Regions from separate parts of the Bacillus sp. SIMBA_154 genome, predicted to be linked through region 3. Evidence: riboswitches for the same ligand, from Rfam matches in the RefSeq annotation. Region 3 holds a riboswitch; each other region holds the start of a gene.
The links. Region 3 has a riboswitch for S-adenosylmethionine ahead of R0K30_RS19260 (sugar ABC transporter substrate-binding protein). Riboswitches for the same ligand answer to the same signal wherever they lie in the genome.

Region 1: linked by a shared signal. The riboswitch ahead of R0K30_RS13160 (bifunctional homocysteine S-methyltransferase/methylenetetrahydrofolate reductase) and the one ahead of R0K30_RS19260 (sugar ABC transporter substrate-binding protein) in region 3 are both predicted to bind S-adenosylmethionine.
Region 2: linked by a shared signal. The riboswitch ahead of R0K30_RS19430 (5-methyltetrahydropteroyltriglutamate--homocysteine S-methyltransferase) and the one ahead of R0K30_RS19260 (sugar ABC transporter substrate-binding protein) in region 3 are both predicted to bind S-adenosylmethionine.
Region 4: linked by a shared signal. The riboswitch ahead of R0K30_RS15870 (methionine ABC transporter ATP-binding protein) and the one ahead of R0K30_RS19260 (sugar ABC transporter substrate-binding protein) in region 3 are both predicted to bind S-adenosylmethionine.

What each region holds. Positions count from the first base shown of each region.
Region 1 covers NZ_JAWJBV010000009.1:2,580-10,378, forward strand. Annotated here, with positions in the region: gene R0K30_RS13140 (methyl-accepting chemotaxis protein) at 1-1,549, opposite strand, end outside; gene R0K30_RS13145 (BMP family lipoprotein) at 1,546-2,523, opposite strand; gene R0K30_RS13150 (CvfB family protein) at 2,681-3,529, opposite strand; gene R0K30_RS13155 (YajQ family cyclic di-GMP-binding protein) at 3,767-4,258, shown strand; SAM riboswitch class I at 4,340-4,458, shown strand; gene R0K30_RS13160 (bifunctional homocysteine S-methyltransferase/methylenetetrahydrofolate reductase) at 4,537-6,378, shown strand; gene metH (methionine synthase) at 6,362-7,799, shown strand, end outside.
Region 2 covers NZ_JAWJBV010000022.1:13,956-21,754, reverse strand. Annotated here, with positions in the region: gene R0K30_RS19440 (beta-glucoside-specific PTS transporter subunit IIABC) at 49-1,956, shown strand; gene bglH (aryl-phospho-beta-d-glucosidase) at 1,928-3,346, shown strand; gene R0K30_RS19430 (5-methyltetrahydropteroyltriglutamate--homocysteine S-methyltransferase) at 3,400-4,524, opposite strand; SAM riboswitch class I at 4,612-4,724, opposite strand; gene R0K30_RS19425 (gluconate:H+ symporter) at 4,807-6,126, opposite strand; gene R0K30_RS19420 (four-carbon acid sugar kinase family protein) at 6,177-7,598, opposite strand; gene garR (2-hydroxy-3-oxopropionate reductase) at 7,606-7,799, opposite strand, start outside.
Region 3 covers NZ_JAWJBV010000021.1:36,483-44,281, forward strand. Annotated here, with positions in the region: gene R0K30_RS19250 (branched-chain amino acid aminotransferase) at 180-1,271, opposite strand; gene R0K30_RS19255 (right-handed parallel beta-helix repeat-containing protein) at 1,635-3,062, shown strand; SAM riboswitch class I at 3,181-3,291, shown strand; gene R0K30_RS19260 (sugar ABC transporter substrate-binding protein) at 3,461-4,579, shown strand; gene R0K30_RS19265 (sugar ABC transporter ATP-binding protein) at 4,652-6,148, shown strand; gene R0K30_RS19270 (ABC transporter permease) at 6,145-7,158, shown strand; gene ywaC (GTP pyrophosphokinase YwaC) at 7,252-7,799, shown strand, end outside.
Region 4 covers NZ_JAWJBV010000013.1:56,648-64,446, reverse strand. Annotated here, with positions in the region: gene R0K30_RS15905 (acyl-CoA dehydrogenase family protein) at 1-178, shown strand, start outside; gene R0K30_RS15900 (arsenate reductase family protein) at 290-646, shown strand; gene gcvH (glycine cleavage system protein GcvH) at 713-1,096, shown strand; gene R0K30_RS15890 (YusG family protein) at 1,141-1,377, shown strand; gene R0K30_RS15885 (toprim domain-containing protein) at 1,508-1,852, shown strand; gene R0K30_RS15880 (thioredoxin family protein) at 1,865-2,167, shown strand; gene R0K30_RS15875 (SCP2 sterol-binding domain-containing protein) at 2,288-2,629, shown strand; SAM riboswitch class I at 2,732-2,840, shown strand; gene R0K30_RS15870 (methionine ABC transporter ATP-binding protein) at 2,996-4,021, shown strand; gene R0K30_RS15865 (methionine ABC transporter permease) at 4,014-4,682, shown strand; gene metQ (methionine ABC transporter substrate-binding lipoprotein MetQ) at 4,697-5,518, shown strand; gene R0K30_RS15855 (carboxymuconolactone decarboxylase family protein) at 5,827-6,195, shown strand; gene R0K30_RS15850 (YuzK family famiily protein) at 6,411-6,548, shown strand; gene sufC (Fe-S cluster assembly ATPase SufC) at 6,759-7,544, shown strand; gene sufD (Fe-S cluster assembly protein SufD) at 7,563-7,799, shown strand, end outside.

The DNA of each region.
Region 1 (7,799 bases), on a different contig from region 3:
CATTGGCCGAGGCAGAAATTTCTTCACTGCCTGCTGCTGTTTCTTCTACAACCGCACTCATATTTTCAATCGAGTGCAGCACTTGTCCGCCAAGCTCTGTCGATTGAATAATTTGGTCATTTAAACATGCCATTTCTTCTTTAATATGCTGTGCTTTTGTTTCTATATCTTCAAAGGAGTGTGAGGTTTTGTCCATCGCATCCTGCTGCTGAAGAGAAAGCTTGACCCCTTCTTTGACAGTTTGACTAATGGATTGAATGCCTCTTTCAATATGACTGACCATATCAAAGATTTGTCTTGTAGCGTTAGATGATTCGTCGGCAAGCTTACGAATTTCATCTGCTACAACGGCAAAGCCTTTTCCAGCCTCACCTGCTCTTGCCGCTTCGATCGCCGCATTTAGCGAAAGTAAGTTTGTCTGATCCGCAATGTCAGAAACTGTTTTGGCCATAGCCGAGATCCCGCTAGCATATTGCGTGAATTCTCCTGCCGACTGCTCGATTTGCCTTGTGGCATGTGTATTTTTTTCAATCGCCGTTTTTGTTTCTGTTAACGTGTGCTTTCCACTTTCCACTGCTTCTATCGCATCCTCTGTACTTTGGATGACTGTTTGTGAACGTTCGGAATTTTTACGTCCATGCTGATCCATCTTTTCAATCAAGCTAACGCCATGCTGGAGATCCTCTGAAATGGCTTGTGACCCATTTGCCATTTCGTCTGTCGAGACAGATACTTGATTTGCAGATTCCATCAGCTTTTTGTTTTCATCATCTAACTGGATCGAGAATGTCTCCACTTGACTTGAGACATTGCTGATTTCTTTAATCAGACTAATCAGCTGATCTGTCATTTGATTGAATGATTCATTTAAGCCGCCGATTTCATCCTTACGCCGGATGTCCATCCGCTCCACAGCAAGGTTTCCTGCTGCAATCTGTTTTGCCCGGTAGGAGAGTGATTTGATTGGTGTCACGATGGATCTCGTTAAACCAATATTTAAAAAGACGGCGATGACAATCAGTGTGAGGGCTGCGACTAACGCACTTGTGATGATCCACTGCACATTTTCTGCTGCATTCTCTTGATTTTGTTCATACGCTTCTTGTGCTCTTTTATTCATCGTATGCACGTCGTTTAAGACACCATCAATTCTTGCTGCCACACGTCTTGCATCAGAAGCATTTTTTTCACCAATGGCATTGTTCGCTTCCTTGGTCCACGTGTCAAACTTTGAATTTAACCTCGTTAATGTTTCTTTGTTCATATTCCCTGCGTTTTTGTTTAACGTTTGGAGTTGTTTTTTTGCTGTAGAGATATCGGTTTGAACGACCTCTAGCTGTTCATCTGAAAGTGTCATGGAATAATTGGTCATGGCTTGTTCGACACTTTCAAAGCTCGCCTTCGTTTTTTGTACGTTTAGTAAGGTTTGAACTTCTGTTTCATTCGATGATTGGATCTTTGTCATGCTGACAATGATAAAGGCGATGACACCAACCGCTAAAAGAAGTGAGATGAGTGAGTTGAGCAAGATTTTGACACGTAAGCTCATGATGCTGCCCCCTCTTCTTTCAGAAGCGTCTGCTTCAGTCCATTTAATTTTTTGGTCAATTTCTCAGCATCCTTGAGCACCCGGATTCTGGCCATATCGATTCCGTCATTGCTTAAGTCATAGACGATATGCCCACTTTTGATTTGATTGTTCTTTACGAGCTGTTCGCTGAATTGATAGACCACTTCATCGACTTTTTTGACCATGGATGAAATCACAGCTTTTTCAGCCGTATAGTACTGATCGCTGTCTACGCCAATTGCATATTTGCCTTGTGATTGTGCTTCTTTTAATACACCAACACCCGTATAGCCGGCTGCGGCATATAAAACATCTGCTTTCTTTTTGATCATTTCTTTGGCAATTTTACTACCTTTGCCTGCGTCGCTAAATGTACCTGAATAGGTGGATAAGATATTGATTTTCGGATTCACAGATTTGGCACCTTTTTGAAATCCTTTTTCAAAACGATGAATGACATCCGCATCGACGCCGCCAACAAATCCAATGACATCACTTTTCGTTGTCATGGCAGCAAGTGCCCCTGCTAAATAGCTGCCTTGCTCTTCTTTAAACGTCACGGAGGTCACATTTTTCAGCTCAGATACGGCATCAATCAGCAAGAATTGCTTCTTTGGATATTTTTTTGCGACTTTTTCTAAGTCTTCTTGCATACTGAAGCCTACACCGATGATCAGGTCATTGCCATCTTTTACGAGCTCTGCCAGTCCTTTTTCGTATGTATCCGTTTCTGCAATTTCTCTATAATCAAATTCAATGCCAAGCCCGTCACGTGCTTTTTCTAAACCTTTAAATGATGAATCGTTAAATGATTGATCACCAAGACCATCGTCTGTCAGCATGACGCCAATATGCTTCACATTTGACTTCGGTGGTCCTCCCTGTTGATTGCTGCATGAGGCGAGTACCATGAGCATGGCTGCCATCAGAAGTATTGACACCTTCACTTTCATCCAAAAACACACTCCTTTTATCATCCTTACTCCTTTCTTATCGGATTTGAGTGGCGTTGTTTCAATGATAAAGGGAAGGTTTTTCAGCTTTTTTCATGACTTTTTTCACTGAAAAAAACCATTATTTATGACAAAAATAAAAAAAGTGAGCAAATGCTCACTTTTTCTCGTAGGTCCAGCCTTCTTCTTGATAGACTAGATCATTTTTCATCAGATGACCTAATGCGCGTTTAAAGGCCGCCTTGCTCATTTGAAATCGTTCACGAATATCTTCTGGATCACTTTTATCCCAGTAAGGCATGGCGCCATTTCTCGTTCTCATATAGGTTAAAATTTCTTCTGCATCAACAGATAACGCGTCCTGCTTTCTAGGAAGCAAAGAAACGTTCACGGTTCCATCCTCTTTCACCGCAATGACGCGGCCTGTCACTTCCGATCCTAATCTTGGTTCTTCCTTTCGTTCTGTGCGGTGGATAAATCCCCTCACCCCTGTATCTGTCAGCATAAAAGAGCCTGTCGCAATTAAGCGATAAATTGTCCCAGTGATTTCTTTGTTCATTAAGGTTTCTGGCGCCTCAGTGAACAATTCACTGATCACATCCTCAGTGGCTGTCTTTGCGAACATTCTACCGTAGCTTGTGACTTTCAGCATACAGTAGAGTTTGTCTCCTTTTTTCGGCCATGCTTCCTCAAAAGGCGGGAGGTGTTCTGTTGCAACAAGTGCATCCTTTGATAGCCCGACATCGACAAATGCGCCCATGTCTTCTACAACGTCTACGACTTCTACCCAGCCATATGTATGTGCATTAATTGTAGGTATTTTCATCGTAGCTGCTAGTCTTTCTTCATGATCTACATATAAGTAGACCTCTACTTCATCCCTGTCATCAATATCCTCTGTCATCTCACTGCGGTGCAAGAGGACAGAATCTTCACCATCTGTCAAAAAGTAGCCGTACTCCATCTCGTTCTCTATTTGCAAGGTCAATTGCTCACCTGGTCTCATGTTCTCTTCCTTCCTATCTGCCCATAAAAGAGCGTTCGTTCATCTTTTGATTCACTTTATTCTACTATACTTCTTTCAACATGAACATCTCTAGTTCTGTTAGCTAAAGTGGACAAACTTCCCTTGATTTATACCGCAAGCGGCTGAACTCTTTGATTTGTCTATATGATAAAGCTTCTTCTTGCCCTGTTTGCATGATAAAATAGACGCAATATCTATACTTGGAGGTCATGTGTTATGGCAAAAGAAAGTTCATTTGATATTGTATCGAAGGTGGAACTGCCAGAGGTGCAAAACGCCATTCAAGCAGCGCTAAAAGAAATTAAAAATCGTTATGATTTTAAAGGAAGTAAAAGTGATATTTCACTTGAAAAAGAAGAGCTCGTTCTCATCTCAGATGATGACTTCAAGCTTGAACAGCTAAAAGATGTGCTTGTGACAAAGCTGATTAAACGAAATGTACCAACTAAAAACATCGACTACGGAAAAACCGAACATGCCCTAGGCGGAACAGTACGCCAGCGTGCCAAGCTGATTAGCGGTATCGATAAAGACAATGCCAAAAAGATCAACGCACTCATTAAGCAATCTGGGATCAAAGTGAAGTCGCAGTTTCAGGATGACCAAGTGCGTGTAACAGGGAAAAATAAAGATGATTTACAAGAGGTCATTTCACTCATGCGCAAAGCAGATTTGCCGATTGACGTCCAATTTATAAATTTTCGATAAATTTTAAATTTTCCATTGATTATTTTCGATTTTTTCGTTACAGTTGATGGAAGTTCAATTCATTGACATGTTCATATCGCTTTCTTATCAAGAGAGGCAGAGGGACTGGCCCTGTGAAGCCTCAGCAACCGGTGTAGTAGAAATGTATTTTCTATGACCAAGGTGCTAAATCCAGCAAGCAACTGCTTGGAAGATAAGGAGAAGAATTACGATACAGCCAAAAAGTCTTCTTCTTATCAGAAGGCTTTTTTTGTTACATAGAAATAAGGAGGAATACAATGGGCCTATTACAAGACTTACAAAATCGCGTATTGATTGCTGACGGAGCAATGGGAACACTTTTATACTCTTACGGCATTGACCGGTGCTTTGAAGAACTAAATTTATCAAAAGAAGATGAAGTGAAAAGAGTGCATGAGGCGTATGTGCAGGCTGGAGCTGACATCATCCAAACGAACACGTACGGTGCGAATTATATTAAACTATCCCGCTACGGCTTAGAGGAAGAAACAAAACGCATCAATACAAAAGCGGTACAAATTGCAAAAGCTGCCGCTGGCTCAGCTTATGTACTCGGAACGATTGGCGGCATTCGAACGTTTAACAAAAATGCCTACTCGATAGACGAGATCAAACGAAGCTTTAGAGAGCAGCTGTACATCCTATTAAATGAACAGCCTGACGGATTATTGCTTGAAACGTATTATGATATGGAAGAGGCGAAGGCCGTTCTCGAAATTGCGCGCAAAGAAACGACTCTCCCGATTGTCATGAACGTATCCATGCACGAGCAAGGTGTTTTGCAGGACGGTACACCGCTGAAGGACGGTTTATCTGAATTATCCTCTCTTGGCGCTGATGTCGTTGGGATCAACTGCAGGCTGGGCCCTTATCATATGATTCAGGCACTCGAAGGCGTTCCGATTTTGGAAAATTCTCATTTATCTGTCTATCCTAACAGCAGTCTCCCGTCTCTTGAAGAAGGCAGACTCGTCTATGATACAGATAATGATTATTTCCGAAAAAGTGCACTAGAGTTTAGAAATCAAGGCGCACGCATTATCGGAGGCTGCTGCGGAACGACGCCTCAGCATATTAACGCAATGGCTGAAGCAGTTAAAGATTTAGCACCGATCACTGAAAAAGAAGTGAAAGTATTAAAAGAAGAAATCATTTCGATCCAAGACCAGCGCACTGAACCTGGTCTTGACGAGCTGGCTGTTAAAAAACGATCGATTATCGTAGAGCTGGACCCGCCAAAGAAGCTGAACTTTGAAAAATTCCTTGTCGCAGCAAATGAATTAAAGAGTGCAGGCATTGATGCCCTGACGTTAGCTGATAATTCTCTTGCGACTCCGCGCATTAGCAATGTGGCTTGCGGTGCATTATTGAAACAGCAGCTTGATATGCGTTCACTTGTCCATATCACGTGTCGTGATCGTAATTTAATTGGGCTACAATCCCATTTGATGGGACTCGACACTCTCGGATTAACCGATATTTTAGCCATTACAGGCGACCCGTCTAAAATTGGTGACTTCCCAGGTGCAACATCTGTTTATGATTTAACCTCCTTTGATTTGATCCGTCTCATCAAACAGTTTAACGAAGGACTTTCTTTCTCAGGGAAGCCGCTTGGTAAAAAGACCAATTTTTCAGTGGCTGGCGCGTTTAATCCAAATGTACGTCATATTGATAAAGCAGTAAAACGTCTTGAGAAAAAAATAGAATACGGGGCTGATTATTTCATCTCACAGCCTGTTTATTCAGAGGAACAGCTAGTGAAAATTCATGAGGAAAGCCGTCATTTGGATAAACCGATTTACATCGGCATTATGCCGTTAACAAGCAGCCGAAATGCAGAGTTTATTCACCATGAAATTCCGGGCATCAAATTGTCTGATTCGATTCGTGACATCATGGCCAAAGCAGGCGAGGATAAGGAAAAGCAGCGAATAGAAGGCTTAGCGATTGCCCGGTCTTTATTAGATACGGCCTGCGAATTGTTTAATGGCATTTATTTAATTACCCCTTTCCTTCGATCAGATTTAACAGCAGAACTGACAACCTACATCCATCAGAAAGAAAAGGAGCCAAACGTACATGTCAACTATCACTGAACAGCTCAAGAAACGCATCCTTGTCCTTGATGGTGCAATGGGCACAATGATTCAAAACGCCAATCTCACAGCAGAGGACTTTGGCGGAGAAGAGTATGAGGGCTGTAACGAATATTTGAACATGACAGCCCCTCACATCATCTCCACAATCCACCGGGAATATCTTGAAGCAAGTGCGGATTTCATTGAAACGAATACGTTCGGCGCTACAAAGCTCGTCCTTGATGAATATGGGCTTGGCCATCTCGCCTATGAACTCAACGTACGAGCTGCTCAGCTGGCAAAGAATGAAGCAGATCGTTTCTCCACACCGGAGTGGCCTCGTTTTGTTGTAGGCGCAATGGGACCTACAACTAAAACATTATCTGTGACAGGCGGCACAACCTTTGAAGAGCTCGCCAGAAACTATGAAGAGCAGGCTCGCGCACTCATTGATGGCAAATGTGATGCCCTTCTTTTAGAAACAAGCCAAGACATGCTGAATGTAAAAGCTGGATTCATGGGCATTCAGAAAGCCTTTAACGCGACCGGCATTCAATTACCACTCATGGTATCAGGTACGATTGAACCAATGGGCACCACCCTTGCCGGTCAAGATATTGAAGCCTTTTATATCTCTCTTGAGCATATGAAACCAATTAGCGTTGGCCTAAACTGTGCAACTGGTCCAGAATTTATGACAGACCATATCCGCACACTCTCCTCCATCGCAAAGTCAGCTGTTAGCTGCTATCCAAATGCTGGTCTCCCAGATGAAGAAGGACAATATCACGAATCCCCTGCTTCCCTTGCTAAAAAAATCGCCGCCTTCGCACAGGAAGGCTGGTTAAATATCGTCGGGGGCTGCTGCGGAACAACACCTGCACATATTCAGGCATTATCAGACGAAGTGCGCTCGCTCCAGCCGCGCCGCATGGTTCATGAATCGTCACAGCATACCGTATCAGGAATTGACCCCCTTATTTATGAAGAAGCAATGCGTCCGCTTTTTGTAGGTGAACGGACAAATGTCATTGGCTCCCGGAAATTCAAACGGCTGATTGCGGAACAAAAGTTTGAAGAAGCGTCAGAAATTGCTCGTGCACAGGTGAAAAATGGCGCTCACGTCATTGATGTGTGTCTCGCTGATCCAGACCGTGACGAGGCAGCAGACATGGAAGGCTTTTTACAAGAGGCCATGAAAAAAGTCAAAGCTCCTTTTGTCATTGATTCAACGGATAAACACGTGATTGAAAAGGCACTCACGTACTCCCAAGGGAAAGCCATCATCAATTCCATTAATCTCGAGGATGGCGAAGAACGGTTTGAAGAAATTCTTCCGCTTGTGAAACTATATGGCGGCGCACTTGTTGTCGGGACGATCGATGAAACAGGGATGGCTGTAACAGCAGAACGAAAGCTCGAGATTGCCGTACGTTCTC
Region 2 (7,799 bases), on a different contig from region 3:
TAGGTTTTTTCTATATCAAGATTTAATCAACGATTGGAGGGTAATACAATGAACCACAAACAAACAGCAAAAGAAGTTTTAGAGCTTGTCGGCGGTGAAAAGAATGTCAAGCACGTCACGCACTGTATGACAAGACTTCGCTTCAACTTATACGATGAAAGAAAGGCGGATAAGGAGCAACTGCAATCAACAGATGGCGTCATGGGTGTGAATCAAAGCGGCGGTCAATACCATGTCATTATCGGCAATGATGTCTCAAATGTCTATCAAGCGATGATTGCTGACTCAGGCCTGTCAATAGATGTAAAGTCAGGCGGTACAGAAGAAGCATCAAAACAAAATGTGATATCAAAGCTTTTCGATTTTATCTCTGGTGTCTTCACGCCGATTCTTCCAGCTATTGCTGGAGCCGGTATGATCAAAGGGATATTGGCACTGATGCTGACGTTCCAGTGGATATCAGATAAAAGCAGTACGTATGCGATTTTAACAGCTATCGGAGACGGAGCCTTTTACTTCTTACCGATTCTGCTTGCTGTAAGCGTAGCTAAAAAGCTTGGCACAAATCAGTATATCGCCGCTGCCATTGCAGCAGCAGCACTGCATCCGCAGTTAACCGCTTTACTGGGCGCAGGAAATACAGAATTTCTAGGCTTGCCAGTGGTTGCCGTTGTGTACTCTTCATCGGTGATTCCAATTCTACTCACAATCTGGCTCGGCTCATATGTTGAAAGATTTGCAGAAAAATATAGTCCGAAATCATTAAAAATTATCCTTGTTCCAACTGTTACACTTCTTGTCGTTGTACCAATTATGCTCATAGCGGTTGGACCGCTTGGCGCAATTATCGGAAATGGCCTTTCAGGCGGAATTGATTTATTGTTTAAACATGCAGGTATTTTAGCCGGACTTTTGATCGGCGGCTTCATGTCACCATTGATCATTACGGGCATGCACTATGCGCTTGTTCCAATCATGATCAACAATATTACATTAAACGGTTTTGACTACATTATTCCAATGATGTTTGTTGCAAATATGGCACAAGCTGGCGCAGCATTCGGTGTTTTCTTAAAATCAAGAAACAAAACATTCAAATCATTGGCGATGTCTACAAGCATCACAGCGTTAATGGGGATTACTGAACCTGCTATGTATGGTGTGAACATGAGATTGAAAAAACCGTTCATTGCAGCTCTTATTGGTGCAGCAGCAGGCGGCGTGTTCATGTCCATCTTTAAAGTGAAATCATATGTGGTGTCTGGATCAGCAGGTATTCCAGGTATGCCAACGTTCATCGGACCAACGTTTGTCTACTCAATAATCGGTTTAGTCATCGGCTTTGCTGTGGCAACCATCATGACACTTGTACTTGGATTCAAGGATGTACCAGTGAAAGATGAAACAAAAGCAGACAAACCGGAAGAAAAGAAAGATACAGAAGCGCTTCAAAATCAAGTGGTACAAAGCCCACTTGAAGGTCAATTAAAGCCGCTAAATCAAGTAAATGATGCAACATTCTCTAATGAAATCATGGGTAAAGGTACTGCCATTGTACCAACAGTTGGACGTGTTGTTGCACCGTTCAACGGCAAGGTTGAAACCATTTTCCAAACAAAACATGCGATTGGATTAAAGAGTGACAAAGGTACAGAGCTTCTCATCCATGTTGGGATTGATACGGTGAAGCTTGGCGGAAAGCATTTCACAAGTCATGTGCAGTCCGGTGATCTTGTTCAAGCAGGAGATGTGCTGGTTGAATTTGATATCAAGGGTATTCAGCAAGAAGGCTATGATGTCACCACGCCTATTATCGTCACCAACACAAACGATTTTGCACGAGTTGATGCGAAAACAGATGGAACGATCACAGAGAAAGAGACATTGCTCACAGTCAGTGTAGAAGAAAATGAGGAGGTCATTCAACATGAACAAGTTAGAAAAAACATTTCCTAAAGGTTTCTTATGGGGCGGCGCTGTTGCTGCCAACCAAATTGAAGGCGCTTATAACAAAGGTGGAAAAGGCTTATCTACAGCTGACATATCTCCAAATGGCATTATGCACCCATTCGATGAATCAATGAAAGACCTTAACTTATATCATGATGCAATCGACTTCTACCATCGCTATAAAGAAGATATTGCACTCTTTGCAGAAATGGGATTCAAGTGCTTCAGACTATCGATTTCTTGGCCGCGTATTTTCCCAAATGGCGACGATACTGAACCAAATGAAGAAGGTCTTGCTTTCTATGACAAAGTGTTTGATGAACTTCACAAGCACGGGATTGAGCCAGTTGTGACCATCTCTCATTATGAAATGCCTCTTGCACTTGTGAAAAACTATGGCGGATGGAGAAACCGTAAGCTTGTGGATCTTTACGAAACATACGCTAAAACATTGTTCACGAGATATAAAGACAAAGTGAAATATTGGATGACTTTTAACGAAATCAACGTCGTGTTACATGCCCCTTTCACAGGTGGCGGACTTGTATTTGAAGAAGGCGAAGACGAGAAAAGCATTCAATATCAAGCAGCCCATCACCAATTTGTTGCAAGTGCTTTGGCTGTTAAAGCGGGACACGAAATCATTCCAGATGCGAAAATTGGCTGTATGATTGCAGCTATGACCACATATCCGTACAGCTCAAGACCAGAAGATATGTTTGCTGCGATTGATCAAGACCGTAAAACATTGTTCTTCTCAGATGTACAGGCAAGAGGCTACTATCCAGGATACATGAAACGGTATTTACGTGAAAATGGGATCACCATTGAGTTCCAAGATGGTGACGAAGACATTTTAAGAAACCATACAGTGGACTATATCGGCTTCAGTTATTATATGAGCTTTGTGGCAAGTACAGATCCTGCAATCCTTGATCAGGCTGAAGGTGGGAATCTATTTGCAGGCGTGAAAAACCCATACCTTGAAGCAAGTGATTGGGGCTGGCAAATTGATCCGAAAGGACTTCGTACGACGCTTAATCAGCTGTATGACCGCTACCAAAAACCATTGTTTATCGTAGAAAATGGCTTGGGCGCTGTCGATCAAGTGGAAGAGGACGGATCGATTCAAGACGATTACCGGATTGATTACCTCAGAAGCCACTTGCTAGAGGCAAGAGAAGCCATCGCAGACGGTGTAGACTTGATCGGTTATACAAGCTGGGGCCCAATTGACCTTGTCAGTGCATCAACTGCTGAAATGAAAAAACGCTACGGCTTCATTTATGTCGACCGTGATAATGAAGGAAACGGTACATTAGATAGAAAGAAAAAGAAAAGCTTCGATTGGTATAAACAAGTGATTGCTACGAATGGTGATTATTTAGATGTATAAAAGAAAGAGACAAACCGCTGATGATGCGGTTTGTCTCTTTTTTCGTCAAGGGACTATGAAGTCCACACTTGATCAGCAATCTCAATCACATGACGCAGCTTTTCCCATTGCTGCTCTTCTGTTAACAGATTGCCTTCCTCCGTGGATGCGAATCCGCATTGTGGACTCAAACAAATTTGGTTAATGTCCACATATTGAGCCGCTTCCTCGATTCGTTTTTTAATTTGTTCAACCGGCTCAAGCTCACCGTACTTTGAAGTCACAAGACCAAGTACGATTTGAAGATTTGGGTTCTTCACATATCGAAGAGGCTCAAATCCGCCAGAACGATCGTCGTCAAATTCTAAAAAGAGGCCATCAAGATCTAAACCAGCAAAAATCGTTTCTGCCGCTGCTTCGTAACCACCTTCAGCTGCCCATGTTGATTTAAAATTGCCACGGCAAATGTGCATTGTGATGACTAAATCCTCTGGGCGATCGGCAACGGCTTCATTGATTGTTTTTGCAAACGACTCACGAAGTTCATCTTCCTCGCGGCCAAAGGCTTTGATTTGTTCATGACCTTTTTCAGAAAAGAACACTGCCCATGCCGTATCATCTAGCTGCAAGTAGCGGCAGCCTGCATCATAAAAAGCACGGATGGCTTTCTTATACGCCTGGGCCACATCATGGTGGAAATCATCTAAGCTGTCATACACACCTTCATCAAGCTTTCCACGGAAAAAGAGCATATTCGGACTTGGAATCGTCATTTTTGCCGTATGATCACCAGCGATGCTGTGAAGGAAGCGGTAATCTTCTAGCATTGGGTGCTCTGTAAAATCGATTTTACCCGTTACCTTAATGCCTCGTGCTTTTGTCGTTGTGTTGTGGAATTGAATGCCCTGATCTGCTTCAAATCCTTCGACCCCATCAAGTCCTTCAAGAAAGTCAAAATGCCACCATGCACGTCTGAATTCTCCGTCTGTCACAACCTCTAATCCAATCTCCTTTTGCTTCTCCACAATACGTGTGATTTCTGCATTTTTAATTTGTCGGAGCTGCTCTGCTGTCAGCGTACCGTCTGCTTTTTGCTTACGTGCTTCTTTGATGCGCTCTGAACGGAGTAAACTTCCTACTTGATCTGCGCGAAATGGCGGCTTTGTTGTTTTCTTTCCAATGGTTTGTACTTGTGTCATGCTGAATCCCTTCCTTCTACAGGTTGAATATCAAATAAAAAAGCTCTTCCTTGGATAAGGAAGAGCATCATATACTGTGAGATCTCTGCCTTATCTTCAAACAAGCGTGTGCTTGCTTAAGGAATTAGCACCATTCTGTTCCTAGGAACAGCGGTTGCCGGGTTTCACAGGGCCAGTCCCTCCACCACTCTTAATAAGGTTACCTTTTGATTCAATTTTCTTAATATACACAATTATTCAATCTTTTCGAGAAAAAGTCAATGGTTTTTACAATTTATTTTCCTACATAAACAAATCAGCGACAAGAACACCAGCTAGTCCGACAAGTGAAAGAACAGTGACCATCAATGTCCATGTTTTAAAGGTTTGGGCCATTGACAGGTTAAAGTATTCTTTATAAATCCAGAAACCCGCATCATTCACGTGAGAGAACGTAATACTTCCGGCACCTGTTGCGATCACCATTAATTCCGGGCTGACACCCGTTAATCCAATAAGTGGTGCAGAAATGCCAGCCGCGGTGAGACCGGCGACAGTTGCTGACCCTAATGATACACGCAGGACAGCAGCAATCAGCCAGGTGAGGAGCAGGGGAGAAAGAGTGCTTCCTTGCATGATCCCAGCAATGTATTGATCGACGCCGCTATCGATGAGCACCTGTTTAAAAGCGCCGCCGCCTGCAATAATTAATAGAATCATTGCAATGGAGCCAATAGAATCCGTGATCGACTTCATGACTTCCTGCATGCTTTTGCCCCTGCCAAGTCCAAACGTGTAGATGGCAAGCAGCACTGAGATTAATAGCGCAATCGCCGGTTCACCTAAAAACTCAGCTGTTGGCAAGAATGGAGAGGATGGGAAGAAAATTTCTAAAAATGCTCTGAATGTCATAAGTAATACAGGCAAAACAGCGGTAAAAATGCTAATCCCGAAGCTTGGCATTTCCTCTTCTGTAAATTCCTTTGGATTAAATAAGTTTTTCGGTATATGTGCATGCAATTGATCTTTTTGAAATAGTTTCGTAAACAGTAGTCCTCCTACTAACACAGCAGGAATTGCTAAAATAATTCCAACTAACAACGTTTGTCCCATGTTTGCTTGAAAGACATTGGCAATGGCTGTCGGCCCTGGATGAGGAGGGAGGAAGCCATGTGTTGTGATGAGTGCAGCGACGAGCGGCATGCCAACATACAACACAGGAAGTCTTGCGGCTTGAGCAATGGTAAAGACTAATGGAATTAAGATAATGAATCCGGTTTCATAAAACAGAGCAATTCCAATAACAAATCCAGTCAGCATTGTTGCCCATTGGATTTTCCCAATGCCGAATCGGTCAATGAGCGTCATCGCAATGCGCTGGGCGCCGCCAGAATCAGCCATCAATTTACCGAGCATCGCTCCAAAACCGAGAACCAGTGCTAGATGCCCGAGTGTACTACCGAGTCCTTTTTCGACGGAAGCAATCGCTTCAAGTGGTGACATACCTTCTAAAACAGCAACAATTAAAGAGACAATAATCAACGAAATGAAAGCGTTTAACTTAAAGACAACCATGAGTAAAAGCAATAACAAAACGCCAAGTCCAATAAAAACTAACGACATGGTCTTTCCTCCTTTGTGGTGCATAAGGGAGCGAGAACACTCCCTGCGCTTTATCCTTCAAGTATTTCTACAGCTTCTTTTAACGTATCCTTTGAGCCAACATTTCCCGGGAAAATCACGTAAGAAATGAAGGGGAATTTACTTTCTTCTCCTGTTTGCCAAACGGGAATACCAGGTTTAATTTGACCTGCAACAGTCGCACGTTTGACGCTAAGCCCTCTTGTTCCAATATCACTTGAGGTAATTCCACCTTTGGCAATGAGATATTTAGGGCGAATTGTGAGGCGCTGGACAATGCTTGTCACAGCATCACTAATTTGAACGGAAAGCTTTAATTCCTCCTCTTGACGATTGTCCCCAAGGTCAAGGCGTTCTCTTCTTGTATAAACAGCAACAGATTGACCGGATGCTAACAACATTTCGGTTTGCTCAATCACGCGGTCAATTTCCTCTTGAAATTCTTTGGGTTCTAACACGAGATGTGTATTAAATTCAATAAAAGCGATCTCTTTATTTTGCTGTAGCGCTCTTAATTGTTCCGTTGTTTTTTTGACATGAGAACCAACCATGATAAGACCACCGTTTGGGCTTTCTTCTTGTATCAAGTCTTTTCTTGTTAATATGGATTGGTCGTGGATGCCGCCAAGTACTTTTGTGAGAGCAGCCGCACTTCTGAAAATAAATTGCTGACCTGCTTGGGTGGCATCAATGAGGGCGGTGACAAAGACTTTGACATTGTCATAATCTACAGCGTTCACAACCACCTTTTGAAAATCCTTCACGGTCATGAGCTGCTCCTTGATTTGATCAATGCGTAAAGCCCGTATATCTTCTAACGAAATGTAGGTGGTGTTCTTTTTTGTGAACGTTCCGCCTGATTTTTCTTCAATCCACTCCCCGAGATGAGACGACTGAAAGCCGAATGTACGGTCTCGTGCAAATTCTGTATCACCAGCAGGAATCAAGTCGTGTCCTTCCTGTACGTAGTGGATATTGTTGATCGTAAAGCGTCCGCCTTCTTGGAAAAAGGGAAGAATGATTTCTCCGTCAAATTGGAAGGAGCTTCGTTGTTCAATGGTTGTTCTGAGTACTTCAGTTTCCAGCGGAAAGTGTCCACGCAGGGTAGAATCTCCCCGGCTGACAATGATGAAATCTTGATGAAGCCGCTCAGCTACTTTCACAATCGTTGAAGCAATCGTTTCGTGCGCAGCGGCAGTTTCTTTCTCAGTCATACTGCGAGAATTGGTTAAAATAAAGAACATACGGCTGTCTTCAAGAAAACCGGCTTCAATGCTTTCCTCTGACCAATCAGTGAAAACAGAGACGCCATGTACGGTTTGAATACCTGTTGGATCATCGTCTAATACAATGATTTTATGCTGAAAATGGCTTAGTGCTTGTTCATATGCCGTTTGAATGCTCTTTGAATCCGCTTTCGGAATGGCATTCAGTATTTCAGTGCTTTGCATCATGATCATCTCATCCTTTCTTCACTTCGACATGAGCCATTTTTTCGTAATATTGAACGATGCCGCCATGATCAAGTCCAGACTTTCCGTCTGCTTTGAGGGCATGGAAAATTTCAAGCAGCTGACTAGAAAGAGGGAGAGGAACGCCGATATCATGGGCAGTTTCCATCACATTGGTTAAATCCTTTAAGTTGATGTCGATGC
Region 3 (7,799 bases):
AGTCCTGCGTGCCGGTGCTCACGAATGTCAAATTCGCTCCGCTCCGGTACTCGTCCTTCCTAGACTGCAAAGGTTTTCTATCACGCTGAAAAGAAGACAAAGGGCTAAAATAAAGTTCATTTTAGCCCTTTGTCAACAATCTGAGAACCCTTCATGAAATGAAAGGTTCTTTCACATGCTTAAGCCTGCTTGACAACCGAGTCAACTTCTACTGTCCAGCCAAAGATGTCTGGCTGTGTTCCTTTTTGAATGCCAGTAATGGCTTCGTACAATTTCTTCGATACTTCGCCTGTTTGACCATTTTGAATGACATATGGCTGATCGTGATAAATTAATTCACCGACAGGAGAGATTACGGCCGCCGTCCCAGTTCCAAAGATTTCTTCAAGTTCGCCTGCTTGATGTGCTTCAATTAACTCATCAATTGAAATTTTGCGTTCTGTCACTGGAATGTCCCAATGCTTTAACAGCTCAAGTACAGAGTTACGTGTGATGCCTTCTAAAATGCTGCCGTTCAATTCAGGTGTCACGATTTCTCCATTGATTTTAAAGAAGATATTCATACTGCCGACTTCTTCAATGTACTTTTTCTCGACCCCATCAAGCCAAAGAACCTGTGAAAACCCTTTGGTTTCAGCGACTTGCTGTGCCTTCAGGCTTGATGCATAGTTTCCGGCTGTTTTGGCATTTCCTGTTCCACCCTTAACGGCACGGACAAACTCGTTTTCAACCGCAATTTTCACCGGATGGATGCCTTCTTTATAGTATGATCCCACTGGAGATAAAATAATGAGCAGCTTATACGTGCTTGACGGTGCAACGCCTAAATATGGCTCAGTGGAAATAATGAATGGACGAATATACAAGGAAGTGCCCTCTGCATCAGGTACCCAATCCTTATCAATACGAATGAGTTCATTTAAGCCCTCTAAAACCGTTTCTGTATCAATTTGCGGGATACATAGGCGGTCATTCGATCTGTTTAAGCGTTCCATGTTCTTTTCCGGACGGAATAAGAGAATTTTTTGATCCTCCGAAACATAAGCCTTTAAGCCTTCAAAAACAGATTGACCATAATGGTAGACCATAGAAGCTGGGTCCATTGGAATCGCCTGATAAGGAATAATTCTTGGATCGTACCAGCCTTTATCAATTGAATAATCCATCACAAACATGTGGTCTGTGAAGATTTTTCCGAATTCAAGTTGATCAGATTGAGGTTTTGGTTTTTTTGTTGAACTAAGTTCAACGCGGATGGGTTGTTTTGGCATCGTAAATCTCCTTGCTGTTTGATTATTTGAAAATTCTAATAATATGAAATAATTATGATTCTATTCTATACCTTCACAAAATATTAGCAATAGGTTTTCTAGAATTCAGACAAGAAAAATCTGTTAAAGCGCTTTCCTTCTCTCCCGTCAGTTTGGCTCATGTCACCCCTTTTCAAAAAAGAAATAAAAACCAAATGCATTATTAACTGATTAATCTGACAATTTAAAACGAGTGGTTCCTGTAAGATATTCTTTCAACCATACACCTTTTGACCAGTACCTTGCAAGGGGCATCGTCATATTTTAATCCTCTTTTTTTTAACCGATAAAGGAAGAAGAGAAGTGAAAGGAGCAAACAACGAGATGAAACGAATGATACCAGGTATCTTACTGATTATATTCATAACCGTGATCAGCTTTGGCTGTCAAGCGATGACAGAGGAGGCTGGCGCCAAGCAAGGCACAACTTATTACGTGGCAACAAACGGAAACGACCAAAACCCGGGAACGCAGCAAAAACCTTTCCGCACACTGAAGAAATCGGCAAGTATGGCTAAAGCTGGGGCAACGATTTACATGAGAGGCGGTACATACAAAGAGAAATTGATTGTCCGTCATTCAGGAACAAAGAAAGCACCAGTTGTCTTTCAAGCTTATGGAAAAGAAAAGCCTGTCATTAGCGGAGCATCCCTTAAAGGAAATCAAGCAGACGGCGGTCTTGTAACGATCGATCAAAAAAGCTACATCACACTCAAAGGTCTTACGGTTGGGCATATTAAGACGAATAAAGAAGATGTAACACCAGTCGGTATTTTCATCAAAGGAAGCGGCAAAGGAGTCAAGCTGCTCAACAACCGAGTGTATGACATTCAGACGACACACAAAAATGGGAATGCGCATGGTATTGCTGTCTATGGGACAAAAGCTCCTGCTGCCATTGAAGACATTGAAATCAAAGGAAATACCGTTGAAAAATTAAAACTTGGCTTCAGTGAAGCCCTTGTGTTAAACGGGAACGTCAAAAAATTTCGCGTGACACATAACACGGTCAGGCACACTGATAATATTGGCATTGATTTAATTGGTTTTGAGAATGTAGCCCCATCTAAAAAATATGATCAGGTCAGAAATGGTGTCGTATCTAGAAACAAAGTATATGAGATTACGAGTTATGGGAATCCAGCTTACGGCAAGGACATCTCCGCTGGCGGAATTTATGTGGATGGCGGGAAAGACATTGTGATCGATCATAACATCACACATCACAATGACCTTGGGATTGAAGTCACAAGTGAACATAAAGGGAAAGTGGCGGATCGCATTCGCATCGAGCACAATCAAGTGTATCTAAACCGTTATACAGGCATTTCAATTGGCGGCTATGACAAGAAGCGGGGCGGAACAACAAACACGACCATCTCACATAATATTTTGTACAAAAATGACACAGCCGGCCTAGAAGGCGGTCAATTGCTCATGCAATATCAAGCAGTGAACAATCGGATCACGAATAATATCATGACAGCTAGTAGATCGCATTACTTAGTCGTGAACCTTTATCAAGTGAACCAAAAGAATACATTTCAGAAGAACGTCTATGATGACCGCAAAGGTGCGAAAGCATCACAGTGGGTATGGCGCGGAAAATGGATGGAAGGCTACAAAACGTATCGCTCCAAAAGCGGTCAAGATAAAGGATCAGTACACCTCAATCCACATTATGTGAATGAGAAAAAATATGATTTCCGTCTGAAGAAATCTTCACCTGCCAAGAAAATCGTCGGCAGTTAATCAAATCAATGACCATGCACATATCATTTTAGAAATATTCAAAAAAGTCATTGACATTGATGGGACATCGCATTAAAGTAAAGAAGACATTTCAACTAAAACAAATTTCATAACGGATCTCTTATCAAGAGAGGCAGAGGGACTGGCCCTATGACGCCCAGCAACCGTTTCTATTTTTAGAAATTGGTGCTAATTCCTGCAAAGCTGTTACAGCTTTGACAGATAAGAGAGGAAGACTTCCCGATACATGTTTCATGCAACGGTGATCAAGCCTCTCTTCTTCAAGAGAGGCTTTTTTGTCTCTATTTTAGAAGCAATCCATTGGTTTACTGGCGTTTTCTTACTTTTTTACCTAGTTTTCTGATGTGATAAATAAAATAACTGGAGGAGGAACAGCAATGAAACGTAAATATTGGACATCATCTCTTGTATTATTGACGATCCTAACCGTCCTATTAGCAGGCTGTGGAGCAGGATCAAGCTCAGGCTCAAAGGCGAATGCGAACGAAAAAGTTTCCTTTGACAATGTACCGAAGCGCTTTGCAAAGGGACAGGGAGCAAAAATTAAAGTCATCCGCAAAATCGGCGGAGACGATCATACGGCTCAGTTTCTAGCTGGAACAAAGGCAGAAGGTGAAGCGCTAGGCTTTACGGTGGACGTGTACACAGCAAACGGGGATACAGCGAAGTTCCATGATGCGATCTCTCAGGCGCTAGAAGAAAACTATGATGGCTTTATCATCTCTCATGGGGACGACGAGGCGACAGTCGCTGATGTGAAAAAGATCACAGCGAAAGGCATTCCCGTTGTGGCGTTTGATTCGAATCCTAAGCTGAAGAACATCAAAGGGGTCACAGTGACGTCACAAGATGACGAACAATTAGCAAAAAAATCATTAGACGCTCTCGTGTCTGATTTTAAAGGAAAAGCAAATATTGCGTACCTCTGGGTAGATGGGTTCCCGCCAATGGTGAGACGAAACAAGGTGTACCAAGAAACACTCAAACAGCATGCAGGGCTCAAGGAGCTTGACCGTTTTGGCATTGCTTCCTCTGATACGTCTGTTCAAACACAAAATGCAGTGGCTGCCATGCTGAATAAGTATCCAAAGGGCAAGCTTGACGCTATTTTTGCCACGTGGGACGCATTTGCTATTGGTGCGGCAAGAGCCTTAAAGGAAGCAGGAAGAACAGAAGTGAAGATTTACGGTATTGATGTGTCAAACGCCGATCTTCAGGAAATGACAGCGAAAGACAGCCCATGGAAGTACACAGCAGCGGTTGATCCGAAGCTCATTGGTGCAGTTGACGTGAGGATTCTTGCGAAGAAAATAGCTGGAGAGAAAACACCATCTTCCTACGACCTTGAGGCCTCTCTCATTTCACAAAAGCAGCTTCAACAAGCAGGCAAGGCCATCAATATGGTCAATCTTGCGGAAGAAGTAAAGGGGTTCGGTTCATCTACTGCTTTTGAAGAAGATTGGATGAAGACCTTGAAGAAACATTATGCAAAATAAACAACGTACACTCTCTTTCCATAGAGGGTGTTTCGTTTTTCAAATGACGATCAATAGACAAGGAGGACACCTATGACTTCGCCGCTTGTTTGTATGGAGAACATTTCGATTGAATTCCCTGGGGTTAAAGCGCTGGATCAAGTGAATTTCACATTAAAAAAAGGCACGGTCCATGCGCTGATTGGAGCGAATGGTGCTGGGAAGTCAACGTTAATGAAAGTTCTTTCTGGCGTTCATTCGCATTTTGAAGGAACCATCCACATCAATGGCAAGGCTGCATCGATTCAAACACCAAAGGAAGCGGCCTCATACGGTGTGCAGACGGTCCATCAAGAAGTGGATACGGCTCTTGTTCCCTATTTAAGTGTTGGTGAGAACATGATGATGCATGAGATTGAGAAAAAATCATTTGTCCGCTGGAAAGAGCTTCATCGCAAGGCGGCTCAACTATTAAAAGAGATGGACATCGACATCTCCACAAAACGTCTTGTGAGTGATCTGACACTTGCAGAAAAACAGATGGTGCTCATTGCCAAGGCCGTTTCGATCAAATGCAGCATTTTAATTTTAGATGAACCAACCGCTCCGCTTAGTCATGCGGAAACAAGCAAGTTATTCTCAATGATTGATCAGCTGAAAAAGAATGGAACGGGCATCGTTTTTATCTCCCATCGCATGCCCGAAATTTTCAACATCTGTGATGAGCTGACTGTGATGCGAAATGGAACCGATGTGGCGGCACACCTCGTCAAAGACACCAATCCCCAGCAGATCATTGAGGAAATGCTAGGCGCGCCATTAGAGGAGCAATTCCCGCCCCGTACACCTTTGAAGGATGCACCTATTGTGCTTGAAGTGAAACAGTTATACGACCAGCATAAATTAAGCAACATTCATCTTCATGTGAAAAAGGGAGAAATTCTCGGGATTGCAGGACTTGTCGGTGCTGGTAAAACAGAGTTGTGCAAAGCCCTTTTCGGCGCCTCAGAAAAGAAGGCGGGCACTGTGCAGCTTCATGGTAAAACCATTCAAATCAAATCGCCTCATCAAGCCGTGAGAGCCGGCTTGGCACTTGTTCCCGAGGAGCGGAGAAAAGAAGGGATTCTAACGGAAGAGACCGTGGGATGGAACTTAACAGCTGCAAGTCTTCGCTCATTCTCACGGGTGCTCAGCTTCTTACATCGTCCTAAGGAAAAGCAGGCAGCAGGTGAAATCGTCAAACGGCTTGGCGTCAAAACGCCTTCTCTTGAGGCGAAGGTAAAGCATTTATCTGGTGGAAATCAGCAGAAGATTGCCATTGGAAAATGGCTGCTAGCTGAGGCGGATGTGTATCTCTTTGATGAACCAACCAAAGGCGTAGACGTTGGAGCGAAAAAAGACATTTTCTCTCTTATTGCAGAACTTGCCGCCCGGGGAAAGTCCGTGATTTATGCGTCAAGTGAGCTGGCGGAAATTGCGGGCATCGCAGATCGAGTATACGTGCTATATGATGGCAGCATTGCCCGGGAAATGACCGCACCAACGACAGAAGAAGAGCTTTTATATCATTCAACAGGAGGACAATCATGAGCGAACGACAAATTTCAGCCCCTGTGCAGCAAATCAAAAAACAGCGGCCATCATTTCACCTGTTTGATTTCTTTTATCAATACGGCACTATCTTAACGATTGTCGTTTTGATCGTGGTATTTGCGGCAGCGAATCCAGCGTTTTTGCAATCAGGGAATATCATCAACATTTTACGATCTATCTCAATTGTCACCATCATTGCGGTGGGCTTAACGATATCATTGGCAGTGAATGGCTTTGATTTATCAGTAGGCTCAGTCGCTACGTTATCGAATGCGATTGTAATCTCTATGTTTGTATGGTTCTCGCAAAATCCACTGATTGCGATCCTCTCTGCGCTAGCGGCTTCTATTATTGTTGGTTTACTGAATGCATGGATGATTGTCAAAATGAAGATTCCAGATATGCTTATGACATTAGCCATGATGTTTATCATTCAAGGGCTGGCACAAACCTATACGAAAGGTGCGACCATTTCTGAAAATATGGTGCTGCCTGATGGTACTTTCTCGACTGGTACCATCCCCGCCTTTTTCAGTAAAATCGGACAGGTGCCATATATCATTCTGATTATGGCAGCCATCGTGCTATTTGCACATGTTTTCATGACCTACACAAAGCATGGCCGATTGATGTACATCATCGGTGGGAATAAGGAAGCGGCTCGATTGTCTGGCATTCATGTGAACAAATACAAAATCGCAGCATATCTTCTCTCTGCTTTATTTGCAGCGATAGGTGGTATTGTACTGGCGTCAAGGGTGATGACAGCAGAAATTAATGCTGGAGCGCCTTATTTAATGGATGGAGTAGCGGCTGCCTTTATCGGCTTTTCTGTCATGGGAGCAGGTAAGCCAAACGCATTTGGCACTTTTATTGGTGCTGTGCTCATCGGTATTTTACAAAATGGACTTGTGATGATGTCTGTCCCTTACTATGCGATGGACATTGTGAAAGGATCGGTGCTTGCACTTGCGCTGGCGCTGACGTATTACAAGCAGCGTAGCTAAGACGTATTTTTTTAAAACCATTCGAGTCCTCTCTCCGTCTAGTAAACGGAAAGCGGTGTAACCGCCGTTTGCCAAAAGGAGATGACAAATAGAATGAATATGTCAGCAACTTATGTAGAAGATTTGAAAAGTGTCATGGAAGACTGGAAAAATGAATTATTAGTATATAAATTTGCGTTAGATGAAATGGATACAAAGTTTTCAATAATTAGTCAGGAATATAATTTAATCCATGGACATAACCCAATAGAGCATACAAAATCACGGATCAAATCCTTTGAAAGCATCGTAAATAAGCTAGCAAGAAAGGGATGCGACATCACTACACAATGTGCAAAGGAGCATATTCATGATATCGCTGGAGTACGCATCATCTGCTCCTTTATTCAGGATATCTATAACGTTATTGATGTATTGAGGCAAAGAGAAGATTTAAAGATCCTTGAAGTGAAGGATTACATTCAACATCCAAAGCCAAACGGCTACAGAAGTCTTCATTTAATTGTTGAGATTCCTGTCTACTTAACGAATCGTGTGGAGCATGTGAAGGTCGAGATTCAGGTTCGGACCATTGCGATGGATTTCTGGGCGAGTCTTGAACATAAAATCTATTATAAACTGCAAAACGATGTCCCTCATCA
Region 4 (7,799 bases), on a different contig from region 3:
CTTTTTAAAGATTGAAGCCCACGCAAAAGAATCATTGATCGCGATGGAAGAAGGAGATTCACTCCGTATGAGTCTGTCAGCCCTTCGTAAACTGACAAGATTCACGCCGATCAATGTCATTGCTAAAAAGCGTGAGGTGGCGAAACGAATCTTTGAAGCAGAGAAATATATCGTGTAAAAACGGTTCGAAAGGTGTGGAGTGTACTCCGCACCTTTTTGTAAGCATACATTTAGGTTTTTAAAATATTTTGTGATAAAATGTTGTCACAATTTGCAGGAGGTGAAAATGGTGGCTTTAGATTTTTACGAATACCCATCTTGCGGTACATGCCGAAAAGCAAAAAAGTGGCTGGAAGAACACAATAAAGACATCAACAGCATACATATCGTCGAAGAGACGCCTGATAAAGAAACCCTAAAAGCACTTTACGAAAAGAGCGGTTTAGAGCTGAAGAAATTCTTTAATACAAGCGGACAGAAATACAGAGAGCTGCAGCTGAAAGATCAACTTCCTGCAATGTCAGAGGACGAGCAGCTCGAATTACTTGCGTCTAACGGAATGCTGATTAAGCGTCCAATTACAACAGACGGCAAACGAGTGACAGTTGGATTTAATGAAGATACATTTAAAAGCGTCTGGAAATGATGTAACTTTCATTCAGATTGTGGTATCTTCAATATAGACGGAAAGAAAAGACTGGAGGGGTATTGAATGAGCACACCAAAAGATTTACGTTATTCAGAAGAACATGAATGGGTCAAAGTAGAAGGAGATAAGGTGCGTATCGGTATTACGCATTTTGCTCAATCTGAGCTAGGCGATATCGTGTTCGTTGAGCTTCCTGAAGTAGGAGACAAAATCACAGCGGACGAGCCTTTCGGAAGTGTAGAATCAGTCAAAACTGTTTCTGAACTTTACGCACCGATCAACGGCACAATCGTTGAAGTAAACGATGAGCTGGATGACAGCCCAGAGTTCGTCAACGACTCTCCATACGAAAAAGCATGGATGATTGTTGTAGAGCCAGCTGATGCGTCTGAAATCGAGAACTTAATGACAGCTGAGCAATACGAAGAAATGACAAAAGAAGACTAATTCATGTGAAATTGGACACTCTACCTTTATGGGGGGTGTCCAATTTGTCTTTTCAAAAAGAACAGGTGGATATAACAGAGCATGTCACTGGGCGATTCAAAGAAAGCGGCATGGTGCTTTATCATCAAAATGAAGAGATTGGCACGATGATTAGTGAAAATCAATATGAGTTAAAATCGGGTTATTCCTATGATCAAAATCGTTTTTATCGTCTGTCAGATACATTGACCCACGGGACAGAACAATATGTAGACTGTGACGATGAAAATGGCTGGTGCTAATTACAGATAAGGCTGCAGTGAGCATAGCTGCAGTCTTTTTGATGATCAAGTGCCTAATCTTTACAACCTGGATAAAAGATTGTAATCTAAGGAAGAAGTGAATCAACGTCAAAAGGGCCGGGTGATCGTGATGAACGTCGAGATAGAAAAGGTCATCATTGTAGAAGGTAAATCAGACAAACAAAAGCTAAAAGAAGTCATTAGTGAACCTGTTACCATCATTTGCACCAATGGTACGATCAGTACATCGAAGCTGGATCAGCTCGTGGACGATTTATTCGGAAAAGACGTTTACATATTAGCAGACAGTGACGATGCTGGCGACAAACTGCGGAAGCAATTTCGAAAAGAATTCCCTGAAGCACTTCATCTGTTTGTCGACAGAACGTACCGAGAAGTGGCCGCTTCACCGTCAGCCCACATTGCATCTATCCTATTAGCTGCAAACATTGATGTTCATTCGAAATATTTATGAGGGTGGACGTATATGAAAGAGATTGAAGAGCATGAATTGAAGGAGATAGAGGACGATTTATTTCTTTTGTACTTATATACACCGTTTTGCGGAACATGCCAGCTGGCAAAGAAAATGCTGACAGTCGTAGATGCCATGCAGCCGGATGTTCCATTTTACGAGAACAATTTAAACTACTCACCAGGCTTTGCGAAAGCATTTGAAATCGAAAGTGTACCTTGCTTTCTACTGTTTAAAAAAGGTGAGATTGTGCAAAAAGGCTACGCCTTTCACTCAGTTCCATATCTTCATGAAATGATTGAAACCGCTAAATAAAGCGGTTTTTTGTCATATTTCAAGCAATTCATTTGAAAATTTGTCGAGCTATTTATAAAGGACAAGCCGATGTTTGTAGAGAAATGTTATGTATAACCAAATGACAGGGAGGTTATACATGTGGAAAAAGTGAAAACCCACGGAAACGCTGGGCAGCGATTATTGTTAAAGCCGCTGCTCTCCTCATCATCCTTGAAGATTACATTTGAGGCGGAAACTGACTCTTGTACATTGATTGTGGATGAACGTGGTGAAGTGAAGAAACTGCCTGCAATTGAGTTATCGGATCTCATCTTCTATGGTGAGAGGAAAGAAATTCTACAATTATTAGATGGAGACATGTCCTTGCAGCAGCTTATCAGCAGGGGACAAGTCAAAGTCAAAGGCTCATTCCGCGCGCTTCTCAGACTAGAGGCTGTGCTTTGGCTGACGAACGGTTTTTTTCGGAAAATGATAACGTAGTCGTTTACTTGGAAATTAGCGATTTACAGCGTTGACATATCTCGGGTAGCATGATATTCTACGTTAGTAAAAACATGAACATCACATAAAACAACATATTTTCTCTTATTAAGAGAGGTGGAGGGACGTGCCCTATGAAACCCGGCAACCGTCAGCATAGCTGAAATTGGTGCCAATTCACTCAAAGCCGCAACGCTTTGAAAGATGAGAGAAAGGCGTATTTGAAATAAAAGGCCTTTCTGCTTGCGTTGCAGTTAGGTCTTTTTTACTGACTTAGCAGCAGGCTAGAGTCATGACAGCACGAAGAATAAATGAACGTATGTGATGGCAATCTATAGATTCAGCAAGAAAGCAGGTGAGCAGACTGTGATCCATTTACAGAATGTATCAAAAACGTACTACTCAAAAAGCGGAAATGTTGACGCAGTGAAAGACGTCAACTTGGATATTGATAAAGGTGAAATATTCGGAATTATCGGGTATAGCGGCGCGGGCAAAAGCTCTCTTATTCGCCTATTAAACGGTCTGGAGCTGCCAACAGAAGGAATTGTTGAAGTGGCAGGCAATCGGATCAATGAAGTATCGAATGCGAAACTTCGTAAAGCAAGACAGGAAATCAGCATGATCTTTCAGCACTTTAACCTACTTTGGTCAAGAACGGTAAGACAAAATATTATGTTCCCGCTCGAAATTGCAGGTGTTCCGACGTCAAAACGGAGAGCCCGTGCAAATGAACTAATTAAATTGGTCGGTTTAGAAGGGAAAGAAAATGCTTATCCTTCTCAGCTAAGCGGTGGACAAAAGCAGCGTGTGGGAATTGCGAGAGCATTAGCCAATGATCCAAAGGTTCTTCTATGTGACGAAGCTACATCTGCACTTGATCCGCAAACAACAGATTCCATCCTTGATCTTTTGGCCGATATCAATAAACGATTAGGGCTGACAATTGTGCTCATCACACACGAAATGCACGTCATTCGCAAAATCTGTCATCGTGTGGCAGTGATGGAGAATGGACGCATTGTCGAAGAAGGCGAAGTATTACGTGTCTTCAGACAACCGAAGGAAGAAATGACGAAGCGATTTGTGAAACAGCTTGCTGAACCAGAGGAAGCGAAAGAAACAATCGAACACGTCTTAGAGCGAGTAAAAGAGGGTCAGGTGGTACGGTTGTCCTTTATCGGCGATTCTGCCGAGCAGCCGCTGATCACTGAAATCGTTCGATCTTTTGAGGTCGATGTGAACATCCTTCAAGGAAAGATTTCTCAAACGCAGGAAGGCGCGTTTGGAACACTCTTTATCCATATTAATGGAGAAGAGACCGAGGTTGAAAAAGCCATCGCCTATATCCAAAGCAAACAGGTTGAAATTGAGGTGATGACACATGTTTGAGAAATGGTTTCCGAACGTTGATCTAGATGTCATTTGGAATGCAACGGGTGAAACGGTGTACATGACACTCATTTCACTAGCATTTGCTTTTATTATTGGTATCATCCTTGGACTATTGCTCTTTCTGACTAGTAAAGGCGGTCTTTGGGAAAATAAACCGATTAACACCGTTATTGGGGCAGTCGTCAACATTTTCAGATCGATTCCTTTTATCATTTTAATCATTCTTTTATTAGGGTTTACAAAATTAATAATGGGCACTATTTTAGGTCCAAATGCAGCGCTGCCTGCGCTTGTCATTGGGTCAGCTCCTTTCTATGCACGTCTTGTCGAAATTGCACTGCGAGAAGTAGACAAAGGAGTCATTGAAGCAGCACGATCCATGGGAGCTAAAACGTCTACGATTATTTTCAAAGTATTGCTGCCAGAATCACTGCCAGCCCTTATTTCAGGCATTACCGTGACAGCCATTGCTCTTATTGGCTCTACTGCGATCGCAGGTGCAATTGGAGCAGGTGGACTTGGTGACCTTGCCTATGTGGAAGGATACCAATCTGGTAATACAGATGTCACACTAGTAGCCACTGTGTTTATTCTCATCATCGTCTTTATTATTCAAATAATCGGTGATTTGATTACAAATAAAATTGATAAACGTTAAGGGAGGATTTATTCATGAAGAAATTGATTTTAAGTGCACTATTTCTAGCATTTGCAGGCATTTTAGCTGCATGCGGTTCATCTAATAACGTAAGCGAAAGCAAAACCATCACGGTTGCGGCTTCAAAAACACCACATGCCGAGATTCTTGAAGAAGCAAAACCACTTCTAAAAGAAAAAGGCTACGATTTAAAAGTGAAAGTGCTTAGCGATTATAAAATGTACAACAAAGCTTTAGCTGAAAAAGAAGTGGATGCGAACTTTTTCCAACATATTCCTTACTTGAACGAAGAAAATAAATCTAACAAAGATTATAACCTGGTAAGTGCTGGTGCGGTTCACCTAGAGCCTTTCGGTATCTACTCTAAGAAATACAAATCAGTGAAAGATATTCCAAACGGCGGAACGATCATCATGACAAACAACGTAGCTGAACAAGGCCGTATGCTTGCTCTTCTGCAAAATGCTGGTGTCATCAAGCTTGATCCAAAAGTAGATACAATCAACGCAACAGTGAAGAACATTAAAGAAAACCCGAAGAACCTAAAGTTCAAAAAAATCGCTCCTGAACTAACAGCGAAAGCTTATGAAAACAGTGAAGGCGATGCCGTGTTTATTAACGTCAACTATGCGATTCAAAATAAATTGAATCCGAAAAATGATTCAATCGAACTTGAGCAAACGAAGAACAACCCATATGCAAACATCGTGGCTGTTCGCAAAGGTGAAGAAAAATCAGATAAGATCAAGACGTTAATGGAAGTTCTTCACTCTGATAAAATCAAAGAATTTATCGACAAAAAATATGACGGTGCAGTTCTGCCTGTATCTGAATAATACGCTACAAAACCTCGCTTTCATCAAAGCGAGGTTTTCAGCATGTAGACAAACCCTCGCATTCGGTGTCAGTCCTGCGTGCCGGTGCTCACGAATGTCAAATTCGCTCCGCTCCAGTACTCGTCCTTCCTAGACTGCAAAGGTTTTCTATCACGCTGAAAAGAAGACAAAGGGCTAAAATAAAGATCATTTTAGCCCTTTGTCAACAATCTGAAACCTCGCTTACATCAAAGCGAGGTTTTTTGTGTATTTTTTCAAATCTCGCTCATAATAAAAACGTACAAATGACCTGAAGGGATGGAAACAAGATGAACGAACAGCATATGAGCGGATCCATGCAGCAATCACTAACTGATTATAAAACCGCAATGGGTGAATTTCAGAAGAAAATGCCGGTGTTTGGGAAGAAATTCAATGAATTTACAGAGCAGTGCTTCCAGAGCGATTCATTAACGCAAAAAGAAAAACAAATGATTGCCCTTGGCATCAGTATTCATGCACAGGATGAATACTGCATGATTTATCATACAAAGGGAGCGCTCGATCAAGGGGCGACAGAAGAGAATTTGCTAGAGGTCGTCAGTGTGGCGTCAGCGTTCGGAGGCGGGGCAGCCCTTAGCCAAGGAATCACTGTCGTACAGCAATGTATTGATGAATTTGGAGGACGTACTCATTAATAGAAGAAAAACATGGTATCTTTCCATCTCGGAGAGTTGAGTGCTTCTCATCCGAGTGTGTGAGAAAATATGCCAGCATAACGCGTTATACCCCTTTTGAGTGAAGCAGCATGCCTTTGATATAATAAAGCTACACTAAAAGAAGGGAATGGTTTATTATTTGTTCGGACCAGAGTACACTGGGATTGGATTATACCGCCGAGATGGAAAAGGCCATGCATAAATCTCATGGCATGAGCTATGCAGAGTATGAAAGAGACCATGACTTACGGATGAAAGTGGAATATAAACGAGAGCAGTCCTATCGAGATGAGAAAAGGCAGCTTGCAAAAATGAATATACGAGGCTATTGATAGCTAAGGGGCGGGGAGAACAGTTTCCCGTCCTTTCTTTATGGAAACAGTCTTTTTGACATAAATCCTTTTATCCACCTGCATTTTTTGTTAGAATTTTGAGAGCATCCTCTCACGCATATCGTGAATGTGTTGTATTCAGTTTTAATTTGTTATAAAATTAGAATGAGAATAAATTGAGAATAATGATTATTTTGGAGGTATCGATATATGACTGCTTCGACATTAACAATTAAGGACTTGCACGTTGAGATTGAAGGGAAAGAAATCTTAAAGGGTGTAAACCTCGAGATAAAAGGTGGAGAATTCCACGCAGTAATGGGACCAAACGGTACAGGTAAATCTACGTTATCTGCTGCAATTATGGGTCACCCGAAATATGAAGTAACAAAAGGCAGCATTTTGTTTGATGGCGAAGATGTACTTGAAATGGAAGTAGATGAGCGCGCACAAGCGGGTCTTTTCCTTGCCATGCAATACCCATCTGAAATCAGTGGTGTCACAAATGCGGACTTCCTTCGTTCTGCCATTAACGCACGCAGAGAAGAAGGCGAAGAAATCTCACTTATGAAATTCATCCGCAAAATGGACGAAAACATGGAGTTCCTTGAAATGGACCCAGACATGGCGCAGCGCTACCTTAACGAAGGTTTCTCAGGCGGGGAGAAAAAACGTAACGAAATTCTTCAATTGATGATGATTGAACCAAAGATCGCCATCCTTGACGAAATCGATTCTGGACTTGATATCGATGCCCTGAAAGTGGTTTCTAAAGGAATTAATAAAATGCGCGGCGAAAGTTTCGGCTGCTTAATGATTACTCACTATCAGCGTCTGCTGAACTACATCACACCAGATCATGTCCATGTGATGATGCAAGGACGTATCGTGAAATCTGGCGGACCAGAGCTAGCGCAGCGTTTAGAAGCAGAAGGCTATGACTGGATTAAAAAAGAGTTAGGAATTGAAGACGAAACTGTTGGTCAAGAAGCGTAAGCGTTAGGAGGATTATTGATGACATTAGAAACGAAATTATCAGTAGATCAAGATTATGTCAAAAGCTTCTCCGAGAAGCATCAGGAACCGGCATGGATGAGTTCCCTTCGCTTACAGGCTCTTGAAAAAGCAGAAGATCTCCCAATGCCAAAGCCTGACAAAACGAACATTTCAAAATGGAATTTAACCAATTTCAAACAGCATACAGTCGAAAGTGCGCCATTTGGATCACTAGAAGAGCTTCCAGAAGAAGTG